3 regions of the Streptomyces sp. NPDC051976 genome follow, and region 1 is predicted to be linked to each of the others. Evidence: riboswitches for the same ligand, from Rfam matches in the RefSeq annotation. Region 1 holds a riboswitch; each other region holds the start of a gene.
What was found. Region 1 has a riboswitch for thiamine pyrophosphate ahead of thiC (phosphomethylpyrimidine synthase ThiC). Riboswitches for the same ligand answer to the same signal wherever they lie in the genome.

Region 1 (6,547 bases):
GGACAAGGGAGAACTGATGAAGGTGTTCCGGCTGGACGACCTCGACGCGGAACGGGCCGCCAACGAGGGTGCCTATCTGCGTTTCCTGCGCGAAAGCACCATGTCGGCCGGCCTCTACGCGCTCAAGGCCGGGGAGACGGACCCGCAGCAGCCGCACGCCCAGGACGAGATCTACCTCGTGGTGAGTGGCCGCGCCTCGATCACCGTGGGGGAGGAGACGACCACGGTCGCCCGCGGCAGCGTCGTCTGGGTACCGGCCGGGACCCCGCACCGCTTCCACCACATCACCGAGGACCTCAGGGTCATGGTGGTCTTCTCACCCCCGGAACCCTAAGGGTGCGTTCAGGGTCGCATCCGGTGCCCGGGGCCTCCGCACGGCGCACCTGTGGCCCTACAGTCGAAGTATCGACGGAACGCCGTACACGGGAACGAAGGAGAGTTCGGACGCCATGGAGAATCTGCTGAAGGGCCTGCCCTGGTGGGTCAAGTGGATCGGTATCCCGGTCATCGCGCTGGTCGTCTTCAGCAGCCTGATCGGCATGATCGTGGGCCTGCTGTTCAAGGCGCTGGTGTTCGTCGCGCTGGTCGGCGGACTGATCTACGTCGTGAAGCGCGTCACATCCTCGTCCGACTCGGGTTCGCGGCGCGACTGGTGACGCGGGCGGGCCGCGCGCCCGCCGCCTCCCACGTCCGACCGCCGGCTACCTGCCGTGGCGGCGACGCCCCCGGGTGCCGCCGCCGGCCGCCGCCCCGACCGCGTTCCCGGGGTGGCGGTCGGCGCTCACCACGAGCGCCGCCAGCGCCGTCGTCAGCGGCACCGACGCCACCAGGCCGATGCTGCCGACCAGGGTCCGTACGATCTCCTCCGCCACCAGCTCGCTGCTCGCCACCCGCAGCACACCGCTGTGCGCGATCGAGAAGAGCAGCAGCAGCGGCAGCGCGGCGCCCGCGTACGCCATCACCAAGGTGTTGACCACCGACGCGATGTGGTCGCGGCCGATCCGCATGCCCGCTCCGTACAGCTTGCGCCAACTGGCGCCCGGGTCGGCGTCCTTGAGCTCCCACACCGCCGAGGTCTGGGTGACCGTCACGTCGTCGAGCACGCCGAGCGAGCCGATGATGACGCCCGCCAGCAGCACGCCCTTGATCTGGATGTCCGGGTAGAGGGTGTGGATCAGCCCGGTCTCGTCCGAGGTGTTGCCGGTCAGATGCGCCCAGGAGATGAAGACCGAGCCCAGCAGGCCGATCAGGAACAGCGAGCACAGGGTGCCGATCACGGCCACCGACGTACGGGCGTTGACCCCGTGGCACATGTAGAGCGCGATCAGCATGATCGCGCTGCCGCCGACCACCGCCACCAGCAGCGGATCGTCGCCGTGCAGGATCGCCGGGAGGATGAACAGCGTCAGGATCGCGAACGACACCGCCAGCGCGATCAGTGCCATCAGCCCGCGCATCCGCCCCACCACGATCACCGCGAGCGCGAAGATCCCGGCGAGCAGCGCCAGCGGGAACCCGCGGTCCACATCGGTCACCGAATACCGCAGGCCCTGGGGCGCGTCGGGCGCGTACGCCAGCACCACGCCCTCGCCGACGGTGTAGCGGCGGGTCTGGTCCGGCTGCACGATCTCGGTGAACGTCTTGCCCTTGTCGGGCCCCGACGCGATCTCGATGGTGGCCTTCTGGCAGTCGTCGCGGGTCCGGCCGCCGGCCGCCGAAGTGGACGGCGCCGCGCCCGCCGCCTTGCACGACACCTCCACGAGCCGGGTGACCTTGCCCTGCCGGGTCTGCTGGTCGAAGCCCACCCCGGACCGCGCGTGGCCGGGCGCACCGCCCGGCCACAGCAGCACGAGACCCGCAAGCACCGCGACCGCGAACGGCACCAGCACCGCGGCGATCACCTTGCGCAGATGCTTCGAGACCGGTGGCACCGGGCCGTGGGCATGGCTGTGCCCGTGGGTGTGCCCATGCGACTGTCCGTGCCCAGGCACGGGGGCGGGCGCGGGCCCGGTCGCCTGCGCGTGGGTCGGCGGCCGGTACGGCGCCTGGCCGGGGACGGGGTGCTGACCATGAGGTTCGGGTGCCACCGGCCGATCATCGCAAGGGCCACTGGTGTGTGTCGCGGGTCAACCGCTACCGTGGGGCCACCTTTGCAAACGCGGGAGCTCGGAGCACCGGGCTGAGAGGGCGCTGGATCGCTGACGCGACAGCTGCGCCGACCGCTGAACCTGTTACCGGGTAATGCCGGCGTAGGGAGTGGGTCTCATGACCATGCAGGATGCACGCACGCCTGGAATCGGCGACGGCGACAGTGACGCCGCCGCCGTCCGCGACATCGGCTGGCACAAGTCGTACGTCATCGGGTCACGGCCGGACCTGCGGGTCCCGGTCCGGCAGGTGCACCTCACCAACGGCCGCGACGTGACGCTGTACGACACCTCCGGCCCGTACACCGATCCGTCCGTGGACACCGACGTCCGGCGCGGGCTCGCCCCCGTCCGGGAGAACTGGATCATCGCCCGCGGCGACACCGAGGAGTACCCCGGCCGCCCGGTCCGCCCCGAGGACGACGGCCTCAAGCACACCTCGCCGCGCGGCGGGCTGCGCAACCTCGACGCCGTCTTCCCCGGCCGCCCCCGGCTCCCCCGCCGCGGCCGCCCCGGAGCGCCCGTCACCCAACTCGCGTACGCCCGGCGCGGCGAGATCACCCCGGAGATGGAGTACGTCGCGCTGCGCGAGAACGTCTCCCCCGAGGTCGTCCGCGACGAGATCGCCGCGGGGCGCGCGGTGCTGCCCGCCAACGTCAACCACCCGGAGATCGAGCCGATGATCATCGGCAAGCGATTCCTGGTGAAGGTCAACGCGAACATCGGCAACTCCGCGGTCACCTCCTCCATCGAGGAGGAGGTCGAGAAGATGACCTGGGCCACCCGCTGGGGCGCCGACACGGTCATGGACCTCTCCACCGGCCGCAACATCCACACCACCCGCGAGTGGGTGCTGCGCAACTCCCCCGTCCCGATCGGCACCGTCCCGCTCTACCAGGCCCTGGAGAAGGTCGACGGCCGCGCCGAGGAACTGACCTGGGACATCTACAAGGACACGATCATCGAGCAGGCCGAGCAGGGCGTCGACTACATGACGGTCCACGCCGGCGTGCTCCTGCGCTACGTGCCGCTCACCGCCCGCCGCAAGACCGGCATCGTCTCCCGCGGCGGCTCGATCATGGCCGCCTGGTGCCTGGCCCACCACCGCGAGAACTTCCTCTACGAGAACTTCGAGGAGCTCTGCTCCATCCTCGCCTCGTACGACGTCACGTACTCCCTGGGCGACGGCCTGCGCCCCGGCTCCATCGCGGACGCCAACGACGAGGCGCAGTTCGCCGAACTGCGCACCCTCGGCGAGCTGAACACCATCGCCAAGCGGCACCACGTCCAGACCATGATCGAGGGCCCGGGCCACGTCCCGATGCACAAGATCAAGGAGAACATCGACCTCCAGCAGGAGATCTGCGAAGAGGCCCCCTTCTACACGCTGGGCCCGCTCACCACCGACGTCGCCCCCGCCTACGACCACATCACCTCCGGCATCGGCGCCGCCATGATCGCCTGGTGGGGCACCGCGATGCTCTGCTACGTCACCCCCAAGGAACACCTCGGCCTCCCCGACCGCGACGACGTCAAGACCGGCGTGATCACCTACAAGATCGCCGCCCACGCCGCCGACCTCGCCAAGGGCCACCCCGGCGCCCAGGACTGGGACGACGCCCTCTCCGACGCCCGCTTCGAATTCCGCTGGGAAGACCAGTTCAACCTCGCCCTCGACCCCGACACCGCCCGCTCCTTCCACGACGAGACCCTCCCCGCCGAACCCGCCAAGACGGCCCACTTCTGCTCGATGTGCGGGCCGAAGTTCTGCTCGATGAAGATCTCCCACGACATCCGCCGCGACCACGGCGGCACCCAGGACGAGATCGAGTCCGGCATGGCCGAGAAGTCCCGCGAGTTCGCCGCCGCGGGCAACCGTGTGTACCTGCCGCTGGCGGACTGACCGGGCGACCGGGCGGCTTCCGCGTCATGGGAGCTGCCCGGGCCCGCGCGCTGTTCATGCCGCGGTGGTGGTGCGGAATATGGGCCAGCAGACCTCGGTGTGCCAGTGGGTGGGGTCGGGGGTGTGGTGGGGGCCGGTGAGGTAGTACTCGCGGAGGGGGCCGGTGACGGCGAGGGCGTGGCGGGCGACGTAGGTGGCGAGGGTGCCGTAGGCGCGGTCGATTTCGGTGGGGGGTCCGTGGTGGTGGATCACGGCGAGTTCGGCCGGGGGGACGTGGAAGGGCTCGACGCGGCCGAGGGGGCGGACGGGGCCGTCGGTGGGGACGAAGACGGTGGCCCGGCCGCGGTGGTGGGTGAACAGTTCGTCCGCGTACACGCCGCCCGCGTGGCCCGTCTCCCGTAGTCCCTGGCCGGCGAGGGTCGCGAAGAGCTCGCCGAGGGCGCCCTGGAACCAGGTCGCGGCGTCCTGGGCTTCGACCGTCGCCGTGATGGCCGCGGCCGGGACCGCGGCGACGCTGCGCAGTTCGATCGCGGGGGCGTCCCCGGGCGCGGGCGGCGTCAGCAGGTCCTGGAGTGCCGCGACCGCCCGCTGGGTGCGGCCGAGTTCGTGGTTCAGCCGGTCCAGGTGGGCGCTGATGTGCCGGTTGCGGGTGGCCACGTCGGAGGCGGCCAGGACGGTCCTGATCTCTTCCAGCGGCATCCCGAGGTCCCGGAAGCGGCGTACGACCTGGGCCGTGGGGATCTGCTCGGGCGAGTAGCGCCGGTACCCGGTGTGCGGGTCGACGTCGACCGGTTCCAGCAGCCGGATCTCGTGGTAGTGCCGCAGGGTCTTGACGGTCATGTGGGTGGCGCGGGAGAAGTCGCCGATCGACAGATAGCTCGTCACCCGTCGATTGTGCGGTCTCCCCCCACGGGAGAGTCCGGGGAGACCTGGTGCCTTGACCCTCCCGCGACGGCCGCCCCGAGCGTGGTGCCCGCGGCCGGATCCCGGCCGCCGATCGCACACCCACCAGCACACCCACCAAGGGAGTTGGCCCACCATGCAGCACATCACCACCGACGTCGACCGGACCGTACGCCGCTACGTGGCCGTCTGGAGCGAGCCGGACGCCGCCGCCCGCCGAAGCGCCGTCGCCGAGTTGTGGACGCCGGACGGCGTCGAGTTCGTCGAGGGCGCCCGCTTCCGCGGACACGACGGCCTCATGGACCGCGTCTCGGAGGCGTACACGCTGTTCGTCGCCTCCGGCGACTACCACGTCACCCACGACGGCCATGTCACCGTCCACGGCGACGACATGGTCGTGCTCACCCTCCAGCTGACATACGCCAAGGGCCCAAGGACCGGCGAAGTGGCCTGGGCCGCACGGGCCTTCCTCGTTCTGGACGGCGACGGCCGTATCGCGCGGGACTACCACCTGACCGTCCAGCCGCTGCCGCAGGCGTAGCGCCGGAACCGCCCCAATGGTCTGGGCCACTCGCCGTATGCTCAGGGGCTCGACGGGATGGGGTGGCCCAGGGGGAGGGGTGGGGGGAGATGGCGGCGCGGGGCGGGCGGGATGTGGAGGCTGCTCTCGCTGTGTACACCGTCGTCGCCGAAGGGGGCCGGCTCGGGGTGGCGGAAGTGGGGCTGGCGGCCGGGCTCGACGGGGGGCGGGGCGAGGCGGGGCTGCGGACGCTGCGGGAGTTGGGCTTGGTGCGGGTCGTGGGCGGGCGGGTGGAGGCCGTCGACCCGGACGCGGCGCTCGCCGCGGCGATGGACACGTATCTGTCGGACGCCGCCGCCCATCTGGAGAGCGCCCGGGAGTGGCGGGACACGACGCAGGCGCTGCTGACGGTGTTCCGGCCCGCGGCGGCGGGGCTGCGCGAGCACGTGGTGGTCGAGGAGTACGAGGACCCGGAGAGCCGGGCCGGGGCGCTGGCGGATCTGGAGGCCACTACGCGGGACACCTCCGACGCGCTGCACCCGGGGGCGATGCCGGAGGACATGGGCGTGCTGGTCCGGGCGCTGGAGATGGACGCGGTGCTGGTGCGGCGCGGTGTACGGCTCCGCGCGCTGTACCGGCAGGCGCTGCTCCAGGTGCCGCGGTACAACAAGTACCTGCACGACCTGTCGGACGCGGGCGTCGATGTGCGCGTCATCGACCACGGGGCCCACGACCTGCTGGTCTACGACCGGCACACCGTCGTACTGCCCGGTGTGCCCAGCCGGCGGGCGACGTCGATGACGCTGGTGCGCGGCGCGGTGCTGGTGCGGTCGTACGCGGCGCTGTTCGAGGACTACTGGCTGCGCGGGAAGCCGCTGGACGTCGCCGGTGCGGGCGTGCGGTCGGGGGAGCTCGAACTGAGCGACCAGGAGCGGGCGATCATCCGGCTGATGGCACTGGGGCTGAGCGACGACAGGATCGCCAGGACGCTGGGCATCGCCCGGCGTACGGTACAGCGGGTGATGAGCAAGCTCATGGAACGGCTGCAGGTGTCCACCCGCTTCGAGGTCGGCA
Region 2 (6,547 bases), on a different contig from region 1:
GAGGCGGCGCAGACCAGCATCAAGATGGTGCTCAGCGCCATCGCCTGGCCGTAGGTGTAGGGCCCGGCGCGGTCCAGCAGCCGGGCGACGGCGACCGGCAGGGTGGGGCTGTCGGGGCGGGCGATGAAGACGGTCGCGCCGAACTCGCCGAGCGAGACCGCGAAGGCGAACCCGGCGGCGATGGCCAGCGCCCGGCCGACCAGCGGGAGTTCGATCTCGCGCCAGACCCGTAGCGGGGACGCGCCCAGCACGGCCGCCGCCTCCCGCAGCCGGTCGTCCACCGCCCGCAGCACCGGCAGCATGACGCGGACGACGAAGGGCACGCCGACCAGCGCCTGGGCGAGCGGCACCAGGATCCAGGACTCCCGCAGATCCAGCGGCGGCTTGTCGAGGGTGATGAGGAAGCCGAAGCCGATGGTCACCGCCGAGGTGCCCAGCGGCAGCATCAGCAGCGCGTCGAAGCCGCGCACCAGGCGGCCCGCCCTGCGGACCAGCGCGGCGGCCGCGAGACCGCCGATGGCCAGTGCCATGACGGTGGCGACGGCCGCGTACCGCAGCGAGTTCCAGACGGCCTGGAACGGGGCGACAACGAAGGTGCCGCCGTTCGCGGAGCCGAGCGCGCGGTAGAAGGCGAGGCCGTAGCCGCCGGGGCCGTCCAGCGAGCGGGCGACCAGGACGCCCAGCGGCAGCAGGATCAGCAGCGCCACCACCGCGAGCAGCCCGCCGAGCATCGCCCACTCGCCGCGGCCGCGCGGCCGGTGCGAGGTGCCCGCCGCGTCCACCAGCCGCAGCGCGGACTCCCGGCGCCGTACCGTCCAGGCGTGGACGGCGAGGATCGCGCCGACCGCCACGAACTGCACCAGGGTGAGCACGGCGGCGGTCCGCAGGTCGAGCAGTTCCGCGGTCTCGCGGTAGATCTCCACCTCCAGGGTGGAGTACGTGGGCCCGCCGAGGATCTGGATGACGCCGAAGGAGGTGAAGGTGAACAGGAACACCATCAGCGCGGCCGCGGCCACCGAGGGCCCGAGCGCGGGCAGCGTCACCCTGCGCCAGGCGGTGAGGCGGCTCGCGCCGAGCATCACCGCGGCCTCCTCCTGGCGCGGGTCGAGCTGCGCCCACAGACCGCCGACGGTGCGGACGACCACCGCGTAGTTGAAGAAGACATGGGCGATGAGGATCGCCCAGACCGTGGTGTCCAGCCGGACGCCCCACAGCGAGTCGGTGAAGCCGCCGCGGCCGAGCAGCGCCAGGAACGCCGAGCCGACCACCACCGTGGGCAGCACGAACGGCACCGTGACCACCGCGCGCAGCAGCCGCTTGCCGGGGAAGTCGAGCCGGGCGAAGACATAGGCGCCGGGCAGCGCCACCGCCAGGGTCAGCGCGGTGGACGCCGCCGCCTGCCAGCAGGTGAACCACAGCACGTGCCGGATGTCCGGGTCGCCCAATACGTCGCCTATGGTGGCGAACTGCCAGCGGCCGTCCTGCCGCAGGCCGCGCCCGACGATGGACGCCACCGGGTAGGCGAAGAAGACCGCGAAGAAGGCGGCGGGCACCGCCATCAGCACCAGCCGTACCGCGGTGCCGCGCCGGCGGCGGCGACGCGCGGCGTCCGGACCGGCGCCCGCGGCTCCCCCGGCAGGCCGGACGGCCGCGGCGCCCGCCTCCGCGGTCCGCCCGCCAGGGCTCACTTCAGGACGATCGACGACCATGCCTTGACCCACTCGTCGCGCTTGGCGGCGATCTTGTCGGGGGCCATCGTCTCCGGGTCGGCGACCTTCGCGCCGTACTTCACGAACACCGGCGGCTCGGTGGCGTCCGTGCGCACCGGGTCGACGTACATCTGCAGCGGCATGTCCTGCTGGAACGTCTTGCTGAGCATGAAGTCGATCAGCGCCTTGCCGCCCGCGGTGTTCTTCGCGCCGTGCAGCAGCCCAGCGAACTCGATCTGCCGGAAGCAGGTGCCGGTGGAGACGCCGACCGGCGACTGGGCGGGCGGCGGGGTCACACCGACGACCTCGGCGGGCGGGCTGGAGGCGTACGAGACGACCAGCGGCCGGTCGCCCTTGGCCTTCTTGCCCGCCGCGGAGCCGGAGAAGCGGTCGTTGTACGCCTGCTCCCAGCCGTCGACGACCTCGACGCCGTTGTTCTTGAGCTGCTTCCAGTACGCCTGCCAGTTCGCGTCACCGGTGGCGGCCGCGCTGCCCAGCAGGAAGGCCAGGCCCGGGGAGGACGTCGCCGCGTTCTCGGTGACCAGCAGGTTCTTGTACTCGGGCTTCACCAGGTCGGCGAAGGTGGCCGGGGGCGTCAGCTTGTGCGCGGTGAAGTACGCCCGGTCGTAGTTGACGCAGACGTCGCCGGAGTCGATCGGCGTCACCCGGTGCTGGGCCGCGTCGAGCTGGAGCGCGGCGGGGACCGTGCCCAGGTCCTTGGCCGTGTACGAGGTGAACAGGCCGTTGTCGAGCGCCCGCGAGAGCAGGGTGTTGTCGACGCCGAAGAAGACGTCGCCCTGGGGGTGGTCCTTGGTGAGGATCGCCTGGTTGACGGCCGCGCCCGCGTCACCGCCGCGCAGCACCTTGACGGTGTAGCCGGTCTCCTTGGTGAACTCCTTGAGCACCGGCGCCGAGGCGGCGAAGGAGTCGTGGCTGACCAGGGTGACGGTCTTGGACTTGCCGGATCCGGTGGCGGACGAATCGCCGGAACCGGAACCGCCGCCGCAGGCGGCGAGCGTCGTGGCTCCCGCGGCGGCGAGGACGAGCGCGCCTATGGCACGCCGACGGATGGACTTCATCTGGCTGACTCCCTACGCCGGTATGACCCGGATCAGGTCCGAGGGTCTGCGGCGTGTGGAAGCCGCACTCTCAGCGCCGTCGCAGGCGCTCCCCTGTCGGAATGTTCATTTGTACGAACGCACGAGTCCGTGCGACAACCCGAGCACCTTAGCAGCAGGTCAGCGCTCCGCCGCCGCGAGCTGACCACAGGCGCCGTCGATCTCCTGGCCGCGGGTGTCCCGTACGGTCACCGGCACGCCGTGCGACGCCAGCGCCGCCACGAAGGCCCGCTCGTCCTCGGGGCGGGACGCCGTCCACTTGGAGCCGGGCGTCGGGTTGAGCGGGATCAGGTTGACGTGCACCAGGTGGTTCTTGAGCATCCGGCCGAGCCGGTCCGCACGCCACGCCTGGTCGTTGATGTCCCGGATGAGCGCGTACTCGATGGAGATACGGCGGCCGGAGACGTCCGCGTAGTGCCAGGCCGCGTCGAGGACCTCGCGGACCTTCCAGCGGGTGTTCACCGGCACCAGGGTGTCGCGCAGCTCGTCGTCGGGCGCGTGCAGCGAGACCGCGAGGCGGCACTTCAGGCCCTCGTCGGCGAAGCGGTACATCGCCGGAACCAGGCCGACCGTGGAGACGGTGATGCCGCGCTGCGACAGCCCCAGGCCGTCGGGCTCGGGGTCGGTCAGCCGGCGGATGGCGCCGATCACCCGCTTGTAGTTGGCCAGCGGCTCGCCCATGCCCATGAAGACGATGTTCGACAGCCGCGCCGGGCCCCCGGGGACCTCGCCGTCGCGCAGGCTGCGCATTCCGGCCACGATCTGGTGCACGATCTCGGCGGTGGACAGATTGCGGTCCAGGCCCGCCTGCCCGGTGGCGCAGAACGGGCAGTTCATTCCGCATCCGGCCTGCGAGGAGATGCACATGGTGACCCGGTCGGGGTAGCGCATCAGCACCGACTCGACGAGCGTGCCGTCGAACAGCTTCCACAGCGTCTTGCGGGTGTCGCCGTCGTCGCACGACGCGTGCCGCACCACCGACATCAGCTCGGGCAGAAGGTCCCCGGCCAGCTTCCCCCGCGCCGCGGCCGGGATGTCCGTCCACGCCGCCGGATCGTCCGCGTACCGCGCGAAGTAGTGCTGCGAGAGCTGCTTCGCCCGGAACGGCTTCTCCCCCAGCTCGGCCACCGCCTCCCGGCGCTCCGCGGGAGTGAGGTCGGCGAGGTGCCGCGGCGGCTTCTTGGCCCCCCGCGGCGCGGCAAAAGTGAGTTCTCCAGGCACAGGCATGATCTGACAAGTGTCGCAGATCGCCGGAGCGGCTCGGGCTAGCCGTTCCCCACGAAGATCACCAGCAGCAGCCAGACCACCGGGGCCGTCGGGAGCAGGGAGTCCAAGCGGTCCATGATGCCGCCGTGGCCGGGGAGGAGGGTGCCCATGTCCTTGATGCCGAGGTCGCGCTTGATCATGGACTCGCCGAGGTCGCCGAGGGTGGCGCTGGTCGCGGCGGCCAGGCCGAGGATCAGGCCCTGCCACCAGCGGCCGTCGTCGATGACGTACTGCATGAGCAGGGCGCCCGCGATCATGGCGAAGGAGATCGCGCCGAGCAGGCCCTCGCGGGTCTTGCCGGGGCTGATCCTGGGCGCCAGCTTGTGGCGGCCGAAGCGCCAGCCGACCGCGTAGGCGCCGGTGTCGCTGATCACGGTGAGCAGCAGGAAGACCAGCACCCGCCGGGGGCCGTCGTCCGCGGCGAGCATCATCACCACGAAGGTGGCCAGGAAGGGCACGTAGAACGCGGCGAAGACACCCGCGGTGACGTCCCGCAGGTAGTTCTCCGGTGGCTCCGTCATCCGCCAGACCAGGACGGCGAGCGCGGTGAGCGCCATCGCCACCCACGCGCCGTCCGCGCCGCGCAGATATCCGGCGATCAGCATCGCCGTACCGCCGACCAGCAGCGGGATCAGCGGCGCGCGGATGCCCTTGCGCTCGGCGAGCCGGGAGGTCAGCTCCCACAGGCCGACGCCGGCCGCGGCCACCACGACACCGACGAAGACCGCCTTGACGATGAAGAGCGAGGCGGTGATCACGACCCCGAGGCCGACGCCCACCCCTATCGCCGCGCGCAGGTTCCGTCCGGCGGACTTCTTCGCGGGCGGCGGAGGCGATTGCGGCGGCTCCGGGGCAGAGGGCATAGGAGAAGTCTTCCCGCCGTCCAGGTCATCGCGCGCGGAACCCGCCGGTTCCGTCACCGTGTTCTCGGGCGCTCCCCAGTGACCGGCGCGTGGCGAAGCGCCCCAGGAAGAGTCGTTCACTGAGCTTCGCCTCGCGTCGTCGTCGGTGTGTCGGCCGGGGAGTGGAACAGGGGACGGAACTGTGCTGAGCGGTCGTGCGGCGGCGGTCAGACCTCCAGCAGCTCGGCTTCCTTGTGCTTGAGCAGCTCGTCGACCTGGGCGACGTACTTGGAGGTGGTGTCGTCCAGCTCCTTCTCCGCGCGGCGCACCTCGTCCTCGCCGGTCTCGCCGTCCTTGACGAGCTTGTCCAGCGTCTCCTTGGCCTTGCGGCGGACGCTGCGGATCGAGATCTTGGCGTCCTCACCCTTGGTCTTGGCGACCTTGATGTACTCCCGGCGGCGCTCCTCGGTGAGCTGCGGGAAGACCACCCGGATGATACGGCCGTCGTTGCTCGGGTTGACGCCGAGGTCGGAGTTGCGGATCGCCTCCTCGATGTTGCGCAGGCTGCTGCTGTCGAAGGGGGTGATCACCGCCATCCGCGGCTCGGGCACGGCGAACGAGGCGAGCTGGTTGATCGGGGTGATCGCCCCGTAGTACTCCGCCACGATCTTGTTGAACATCGCCGGGTGCGCACGGCCGGTGCGGATCGCCGCGAAGTCGTCCTTCGCGACGATGACTGCCTTCTCCATCTTCTCCTCGGCCTCAAGGAGAGTCTCTTCAATCACCATGTGCTCCTGGTATTCGGAAGGCGGGGCTACCGGGTCGCGGCCCCTGCGCGCGTCTTTCCTGCACGGTGTCCGACCGGCAGCGAGTTGTCCATCCCCGAACCGGCCGAGCCGGTCGGCGGCGTGACCGCCCGGCCGCTAGGCCCGGGTGCCCCGGTCGTTGACCAGCGTGCCGATCTTCTCACCCTTCACGGCCCGCGCGATGTTCCCTTCGGCAAGCAGCTCGAAGACGAGGATGGGGAGTTTGTTGTCCTGGCACAGGGTGATCGCGGTGAGGTCGGCCACCCGCAGGTCGCGGGCGATCACCTCGCCGTACTCCAGTGCGTCGAACTTCACCGCGTCCGGGTTGAGCTTGGGGTCGGAGTCGTAGACCCCGTCGACCCCGTTCTTGCCCATCAGCATGGCCGTGGCGTCGATCTCCAGGGCCCGCTGGGCGGCGGTGGTGTCGGTGGAGAAGTAGGGCATGCCCATACCGGCGCCGAAGATCACGACGCGGCCCTTCTCCAGGTGCCGTACGGCCCGCAGCGGGATGTACGGCTCGGCGACCTGGCCCATCGTGATGGCGGTCTGCACCCGGGTCTCGATGCCCTCCTTCTCCAGGAAGTCCTGGAGGGCGAGGCAGTTCATCACGGTGCCGAGCATGCCCATGTAGTCCGAGCGGGCGCGGTCCATGCCGCGCTGCTGCAGTTCGGCGCCGCGGAAGAAGTTGCCGCCGCCGACGACGAGGGCGATCTCGTACCCGTCCCTCACCACCGCGGCGATCTCCCGGGCGATGGCGTGCACCACATCGGGGTCGACGCCCAGACCTCCGCCGCCCGCGAACGCCT
Region 3 (6,547 bases), on a different contig from region 1:
CGGTGTCGCCGGTCCCGGCCTGGGTGCCCTTGTCGGGGGACTCCAGCGCGACGGTGTCCTTGTCCGCCTCGTCGGAGAAGACCTTGTCCGGCGCCAGCACCACCACCAGACCCGCGTCCTGCAGTGCCTGCTGGGCGTCGGTGACCGAGTCGCCGATCACGTCCGGCACCTCGACCGGCGCGCCGCGCGAGACGGTGAGCGCGACCGCGCTGTCCGGCGCGCGCTCGGTGCCGCCCGCCGGGTCGGTCGAGATCACCTGGCCCTTGGGCACCTCGCTGGAGAACGCCTGCTGGACGTTGCCCGGCACCAGACCGGCGTCCTTCAGCTCCTGCTGGGCCAGGGACAGCGCCCTGCCGTGCACGTCCGGCACCCGTACCCGCTGCGGGCCGCGGGAGACGGTCAGGGTGACCGTGCCGTTGCTGCGGACCCGCTCACCGGGGGCGGGGTCGGTGGAGATCACCTGGCCGCGCGGCACGGTGAGCGAGAAGTCCTTGGCCACCTTGGTACGCAGTCCCGCCGAGTCGAGCTTCTTCTGCGCGTCGGCCTGCGGCAGCGCCAGGACGCCGGGCACCTTGGTGAACTGCCCGTCGCTGACGTACCAGACGCCCGCGCCGATGCCGGCGAGCGCGAGCAGCACCAGCAGCACGGCCAGCGGCCCGCGGCGGCTCGGGCCGCCCGCCTCCCGGCGACGGCGGCTGCCGCGTCCCGGCGGCGACGGCGGCGGCTCGTCCGGCAGCGGCGGCGGCAGCATCAGCCTGCTCGTCCGGTTCAGCGGGTCACCCGCGGGCACCGGCTCCGCGATCGCCGTCACCGGGCGCCGTACGACACTGGTCGGGTCCTCGGAACCGGCGCCGGTCAGCGCGCCGATGGTGTCCGCGGGCTCGGCCGGCGACGGCTCGCTGTCGAGCTGCTCCACGGTCAGCCCGGCGCGCGCGTCCCGCACCTCGGCCAGCAGTTGGACGGCGTCGTCCGGCCTGCCCCGCGGGTCGCGGGCGGTGGCCCGGGCGACCACCGCGTCGAGACCCGGCGCGATCCCCGCGACGGCGGCCGACGGCGGGGGCACGTCCTCGTGGATGTGCTGGAACATCACCTGTACGGGAGTGGCGCCGTCGTACGGCTTGCGGCCGGTCAGCATCTCGTAGAAGACCATGCCGCAGGCGTAGACGTCGGTGCGCTGGTCGACCGTGCCGTGCCCGATCTGCTCGGGCGCCAGGTACGACACGGTGCCCAGCAGCGAGCCCGTCTCGGCGCTGGTCTGCGTGTCCACCGCCCGGACCAGGCCGAAGTCGGCGACCTTCACCCGGCCGTCGTCGCCGATGAGGACGTTCTCCGGCTTCATGTCGCGGTGGATCAGCCCGGCGCGGTGCGCGGCGCCGAGCGCCGCCAGCACCGGCTCCAGGATGTCCAGGGCGGCCCTGGGCTGCAGCGCGCCCCGCTCGCGCAGGACGTCGCGCAGGGTGCAGCCCGCCACATACTCCATGGCGAGGTACACATAGGTGCCGTCGGTGCCCTGGTCGAACATCGCGACGACGTTCGGGTGCGCCAGCTTGGCCACGGACTTCGCCTCGCGGATGAAGCGCTCCACGAAAGCGGTGTCCGAGGCGAGGGCCGGGTGCATCACCTTGAGGGCGAGCACCCGGTCCAGCCGGGTGTCCACGGCCCGGTAGACCGTGGCCATCCCCCCGACGGCGATGCGCGCCTCGACCCGGTATCGGTTGTCGAGCGTCTGCCCGACGAGCGGGTCCTGCACGGTCGTGTCCACGGTCGCCGATTCTACGAGGCACCCATGACCCGTCCGGCGGTACGCGCCCGGACTGTGGCGCGGCTGTGGCCTAACGGAACCAAACCGTAACCGAGCGGGCCGTATCGGCACGGCGGATCACCGGAAAGCGGGCCTTTCCGGGTCCAGGTACGCGGCTCCTTCGGAAGGGGAGGACGCCAGGGCGTGGTGGCGGCGCGGGATGCGCCCCGCGCGGTGGGCCAGCCGCCCGGCGGTGACCGCGTGCCGCATCGCCTCCGCCATCACCACCGGGTGCTGGGCGCGGGTCACCGCGGAGGCCAGCATCACCGCGGCGCAGCCGAGTTCCATCGCCAGGGCCGCGTCGGAGGCGGTGCCCGCGCCCGCGTCGAGGATGACCGGCACCCCCGCCCGCTCGGTGATGAGCTGGAAGTTGTGCGGGTTGCGGATGCCGAGACCCGAGCCGATCGGCGAGCCCAGCGGCATGATCGCCGCGCAGCCGACGTCCTCCAGCTTCCGTGCCAGCACCGGGTCGTCGCTGGTGTACGGCAGTACGGTGAAGCCGTCGTCGACCAGCGTCTCCGCCGCGTCGAGGAGTTCGACCGGGTCGGGCAGCAACGTCCGCTCGTCGGCGATGACTTCGAGCTTGACCCAGTCGGTGCCCAGCGCCTCCCTGGCCAGCCGCGCGGTCAGCACCGCCTCGCCCGCGGTGAAGCAGCCCGCCGTGTTCGGCAGCACCCGGATGCCGTGCGCGGCCAGCACGGAGAGCACCGAGCCCTTGGTCGTCGGATCCAGCCGCCGCATCGCGACCGTCGTCAGCTCGGTGCCCGACGCGAGCAGCGCCTGCTCCAGCACGTCGAGGCTGGGCGCGCCGCCGGTCCCCATGATGAGCCGCGACGAGAAGACGGCGCCGCCGATGACCAGAGGGTCGTCAAGTGCGGTCGTGCTCGTACTCGTGGTCATCGCTCAACCTCCCTGGACGGCCGTCAGGATCTCCACCCGGTCGCCGTCGGCGACCGGGGTGGCGCTCCAGCGGGTGCGGGGGACGACGGTCTCGTTGAGGGCGGCGGCGACGCCCGAGGGGGCGGTGGTGAGGGCGGCCACCACCGCGTCGAGGGCGACCGGGCCGGGCAGTGCGTGCTGTTCGCCGTTGACGAGGACGGTGATCGTCATGCCGTCTGCTCCTGCCGTGCGGGGACGTGGGCGAAGCGCTCGGCGGTGAAGGGCAGGGCGTAGCCGGGCAGTTCGCCGGTGCTGAGGAGTTCGCCCATGATGTCGCCGGTCACCGGGGTGAGCAGCACGCCGTTGCGGTGGTGGCCGGTGGCCAGCAGCAGGCCGTCGAGCGCGGTGCGGCCCAGCAGCGGGGCGTTGTCGGGGGAGGCGGGGCGCAGGCCCGCGAGGGTCTCGGTGAGCGGGAGTTCGGTGATGCCCGGCACCAGCTCGTGGGCGTCCCGCAGCAGTTCGTAGACGCCGCCCGCGGTGACCGTGGTGTCCCAGCCGAACTCCTCGCTGGTCGCGCCGAGCACCAGCTCGCCGTTCTCCCGCGGCACCAGGTAGACATGGCTGCCGCGGACCACCGCCCGGACCGTACGGGACAGGAACGGCGCATGGCCGGGCGGGATCCGCAGCCGCAGGATCTGGCCCTTCACCGGCCGGATCGGCGGCAGCACCTCCTCCGGCACCCCGGGGGTGCGCCCGCTGAGGCTGCCCGCGGCCAGCACCGTGCGGTCCGCGTGGACCGCGGTGCCGTCGTCGAGCAGCGCGCCGGCCGCCCGGCCGCCCGCCGTCTCGATCCGGGCCGCCGCGGAGCGCAGCAGGGTCACCCCGGCCAGTTCCGCGGCCCGCAGCAGCGCGGTGGCGAGCCGCCGCGGATCCACCTGGTGGTCGCCGTCCACCCGCAGCCCGCCGCGTACCCCCGGTGCCAGCAGCGGCTCCAGGCGGCGGCAGTCCCGGCCGCTGAGCCACTCCGAGCTGAGGCCGAGCGAGATCTGGAAGGCGTGCAGGTCACGCAGGTGGGCCCGGTCGTCGGCGTCCAGTGCCACGGCGAGCGTGCCGCACGCCCGGTAGCCCAGGTCCAGTCCGGTGGCGTCGGTCAGCTCGGCCGCGAAGTCCGGATAGCGCCGGGCCGAGGCGAGATTGAGGTCCAGCAGCGTTTGCTCGCCGTACTGCAGCTCCGTGACGGCGGCCAGCATGCCCGCCGCCACCCGCGCCGCCCCGCCGCCGGGCTCGGGATCCGCGACGGCGGTGCGCAGGCCCCGCTGGGCCGCCCGCCACGCGGTCACCAGACCGATGATCCCGCCGCCCACCACGAGCACGTCGAAGCCGCTGCTCCGAGATGTATGCATGGATGTACCGCTCCTCCCTTCGCCGGCATGACCCGGATCAGGTTCGTACGGTCGGCGGCCGGTCAGCCGCCCTCTCAGCCCGGTGCGTCCGGGCTCCCGCGAGTTCTCTGGCCCGGCCACCCTATCCCCGTTGCGCGGGCGCGGTTAAGGGCGAGTGCGGGGGGCGGCGGTTCTCGGCCGCTTCTCGCCCGTCTGACGCCATGTCACCTGACAGGCGCGTTAACGTGATCCGGTGAGCGAGCTGAGCGCGGTGATCGTCGGGGCCGGGATGGCCGGGGTGCAGACGGCGGTGTCCCTGCGGGAGCAGGGCTGGCGCGGGGAGATCACGCTGCTCGGGGACGAGCCGCACCCGCCGTACGACCGCCCGCCGCTGTCCAAGGAAGTGCTGCTGGGCACGGTCGGCGGCGAACCGCTCGACGTCCGCTTCGATGTCGACTTCGACGCCCTCGACGTCGACCTGCGGCTCGGGGTGCGCGCCCAGGCGCTGCGCACCGACGCCCGTGAGCTGGTCACCGACGTGGGCGCGCTGCGGTACGACCGGCTGGTGCTGGCCACCGGCGCCTACCCGGTCGCGCTGCCGGGCACCGCCGGACTGACCGGCGTCCATCTGCTGCGCACCCTCGACGACGCCGCCGCGCTGCGGCCGGTGCTCGACGCCCGGCGGGACGTGGTGGTGGTCGGCGCGGGCTGGATCGGCGCCGAGTTCGCCACCGCCGCCCGGAAGGCCGGCTGCGCCGTCACCGTCGTGGAGGCCGCGGACCGGCCGCTCGCCGCGGCGCTGCCCGCGGAGATCACCGCGCACATGCGGAGCTGGTACGCCGAGGCCGGGGTGGAGCTGCGCACCGGTACACCGGTGGCCGCGGTGGAAGCGGGCGCGGTGCTGCTGGCCGACGGCTCCCGGCTGCCCGCCGCCGCCGTCGTGGTCGGTATCGGCGCCCGGCCCGCCACCGGCTGGCTGGGCGGCTCCGGGGTCGAGCTGGGGCCGGACGGCGCCGTCCTGGCCGATCAAGGGTTGCACGCCACCGCCCCCGGCGTCTTCGCCGTCGGCGACTGCGCGTCCTTCCCCTCCGCCCGCTACGGCGAGCGGCTGCTGGTGCACCACTGGGACAACGCGGTGCAGGGCCCGCGGACCGCGGCCGCCAACATGCTGGGCGGGGACGAGCGGTACGACCCGGTGCCGTACTTCTGGTCGGAGCAGTTCGGCCGCTTCGTGCAGTACGCCGGGCACCACACGACCGCCGACACCATGCTGCTGCGCGGCGACCCGGCCACCGCGGCCTGGACGGTGTGCTGGCTGCGTGACGGCGTGCTGGTCGCCGTCCTGGTCGTCGACCGCCCGCGTGACCTGGCGCAGGGCCGCAAGCTGATCACCCGCTCGGCCGTGGTGGACCCGGAAATGGCCGCGGACCCCGCCGTACAGCTCAAGTTCGCCGTGCGCTGACCCCTGTGCGGCCCGGTGCTGCCGCCGCCCGCGGCCCCGGCGCGCCGGAGCACGGACGGCGGCGGCACCGCAGCGGTTGTCGGTGGCGGGTGGCACCCTTGTCCTGTGACTGTTTTCTCGTCGGTTGACGCACGTATTGACGCCCTTGTCCCTTCGTGGCTGACGCTCCCGGAGGTCGCCGAGCGGCTCGGGCTCGACATCACCCGGATCCGCCCCCTCATCAAGGAAGGCCAGCTCCTCGCGGTCCGCCGCGGGGAGAACAAGGTCCTGATGGTCCCCGCCGACTTCGTCGGCGACGGGGCGATCACCAAGGGCCTGTCCGGCACCCTGACCGTCCTCAAGGACGACGGGTTCTCGGACGAGGAGGCCCTGGAGTGGCTCTTCACCCCGGACGAGAGCCTCCCGGGCACGCCCGCCCAGGCGCTGCGCGAGAACCGCGGGACCGAGGTGAAGCGCCGCGCGCAGGCCCTCGCCGTGTGACGACCTCGCCCGCGACAGGGAGCGGGCGCGGTCGTCACCCGCGCCGAGCCGTACCGGTCCGGACCGGGGTAGGGTCCGGACCGGCCGCACCGCACGGCGGCCGTGTGGCCTGACAAGGGGGAGCAGACCGTATGACCACCGCCCGCGAGCAGTTCGCCGACGCCCGGCTGTATCTGTGCACCGACGCCCGCACCGAGCGCGGCGACCTCGCCGAGTTCGCCGACGCGGCGCTCTCCGGCGGGGTGGACGTGATCCAGCTGCGACACAAGGGCATCGAGGCCGCGGCGGAGCTCGCCGCGCTCTCGGTGCTGGCCGACGCCTGCCGCAGGCACGGGCGGCTGCTCGCGGTCAACGACCGGGCCGACGTGGCGCACGCGGCCGGCGCGGACATCCTCCACCTGGGGCAGGGCGACCTGCCGGTGCCCGCCGCCCGCGCCATCCTCGGCGACGACGTGGTCATCGGCCGGTCCTGCCATGCCGAGCCGGAGGCGGCCGCCGCCTCCACCGAGCCCGGCGCGGACTACTTCTGCACCGGCCCGGTGT

Region 2: another riboswitch for thiamine pyrophosphate. It lies ahead of AB0M29_RS30615 (thiamine ABC transporter substrate-binding protein); the one in region 1 lies ahead of thiC (phosphomethylpyrimidine synthase ThiC).
Region 3: another riboswitch for thiamine pyrophosphate. It lies ahead of thiO (glycine oxidase ThiO); the one in region 1 lies ahead of thiC (phosphomethylpyrimidine synthase ThiC).

What each region holds. Positions count from the first base shown of each region.
Region 1 covers NZ_JBFAXL010000002.1:127,023-133,569, reverse strand. Annotated here, with positions in the region: gene AB0M29_RS02935 (cupin domain-containing protein) at 17-334, shown strand; gene AB0M29_RS02930 (DUF5326 family protein) at 450-656, shown strand; gene AB0M29_RS02925 (YibE/F family protein) at 702-1,991, opposite strand; TPP riboswitch at 2,149-2,273, shown strand; gene thiC (phosphomethylpyrimidine synthase ThiC) at 2,266-4,050, shown strand; gene AB0M29_RS02915 (MerR family transcriptional regulator) at 4,105-4,935, opposite strand; gene AB0M29_RS02910 (nuclear transport factor 2 family protein) at 5,090-5,494, shown strand; gene AB0M29_RS02905 (helix-turn-helix transcriptional regulator) at 5,584-6,547, shown strand, end outside.
Region 2 covers NZ_JBFAXL010000039.1:6,568-13,114, forward strand. Annotated here, with positions in the region: gene AB0M29_RS30610 (iron ABC transporter permease) at 1-1,559, opposite strand, end outside; gene AB0M29_RS30615 (thiamine ABC transporter substrate-binding protein) at 1,685-2,788, opposite strand; TPP riboswitch at 2,781-2,893, opposite strand; gene rlmN (23S rRNA (adenine(2503)-C(2))-methyltransferase RlmN) at 2,948-4,054, opposite strand; gene AB0M29_RS30625 (phosphatidate cytidylyltransferase) at 4,093-5,076, opposite strand; gene frr (ribosome recycling factor) at 5,163-5,720, opposite strand; gene pyrH (UMP kinase) at 5,859-6,547, opposite strand, start outside.
Region 3 covers NZ_JBFAXL010000045.1:56,177-62,723, forward strand. Annotated here, with positions in the region: gene pknB (Stk1 family PASTA domain-containing Ser/Thr kinase) at 1-1,762, opposite strand, end outside; gene AB0M29_RS33145 (thiazole synthase) at 1,880-2,701, opposite strand; gene thiS (sulfur carrier protein ThiS) at 2,705-2,911, opposite strand; gene thiO (glycine oxidase ThiO) at 2,908-4,083, opposite strand; TPP riboswitch at 4,080-4,193, opposite strand; gene AB0M29_RS33160 (FAD-dependent oxidoreductase) at 4,352-5,524, shown strand; gene AB0M29_RS33165 (Rv2175c family DNA-binding protein) at 5,630-6,004, shown strand; gene thiE (thiamine phosphate synthase) at 6,136-6,547, shown strand, end outside.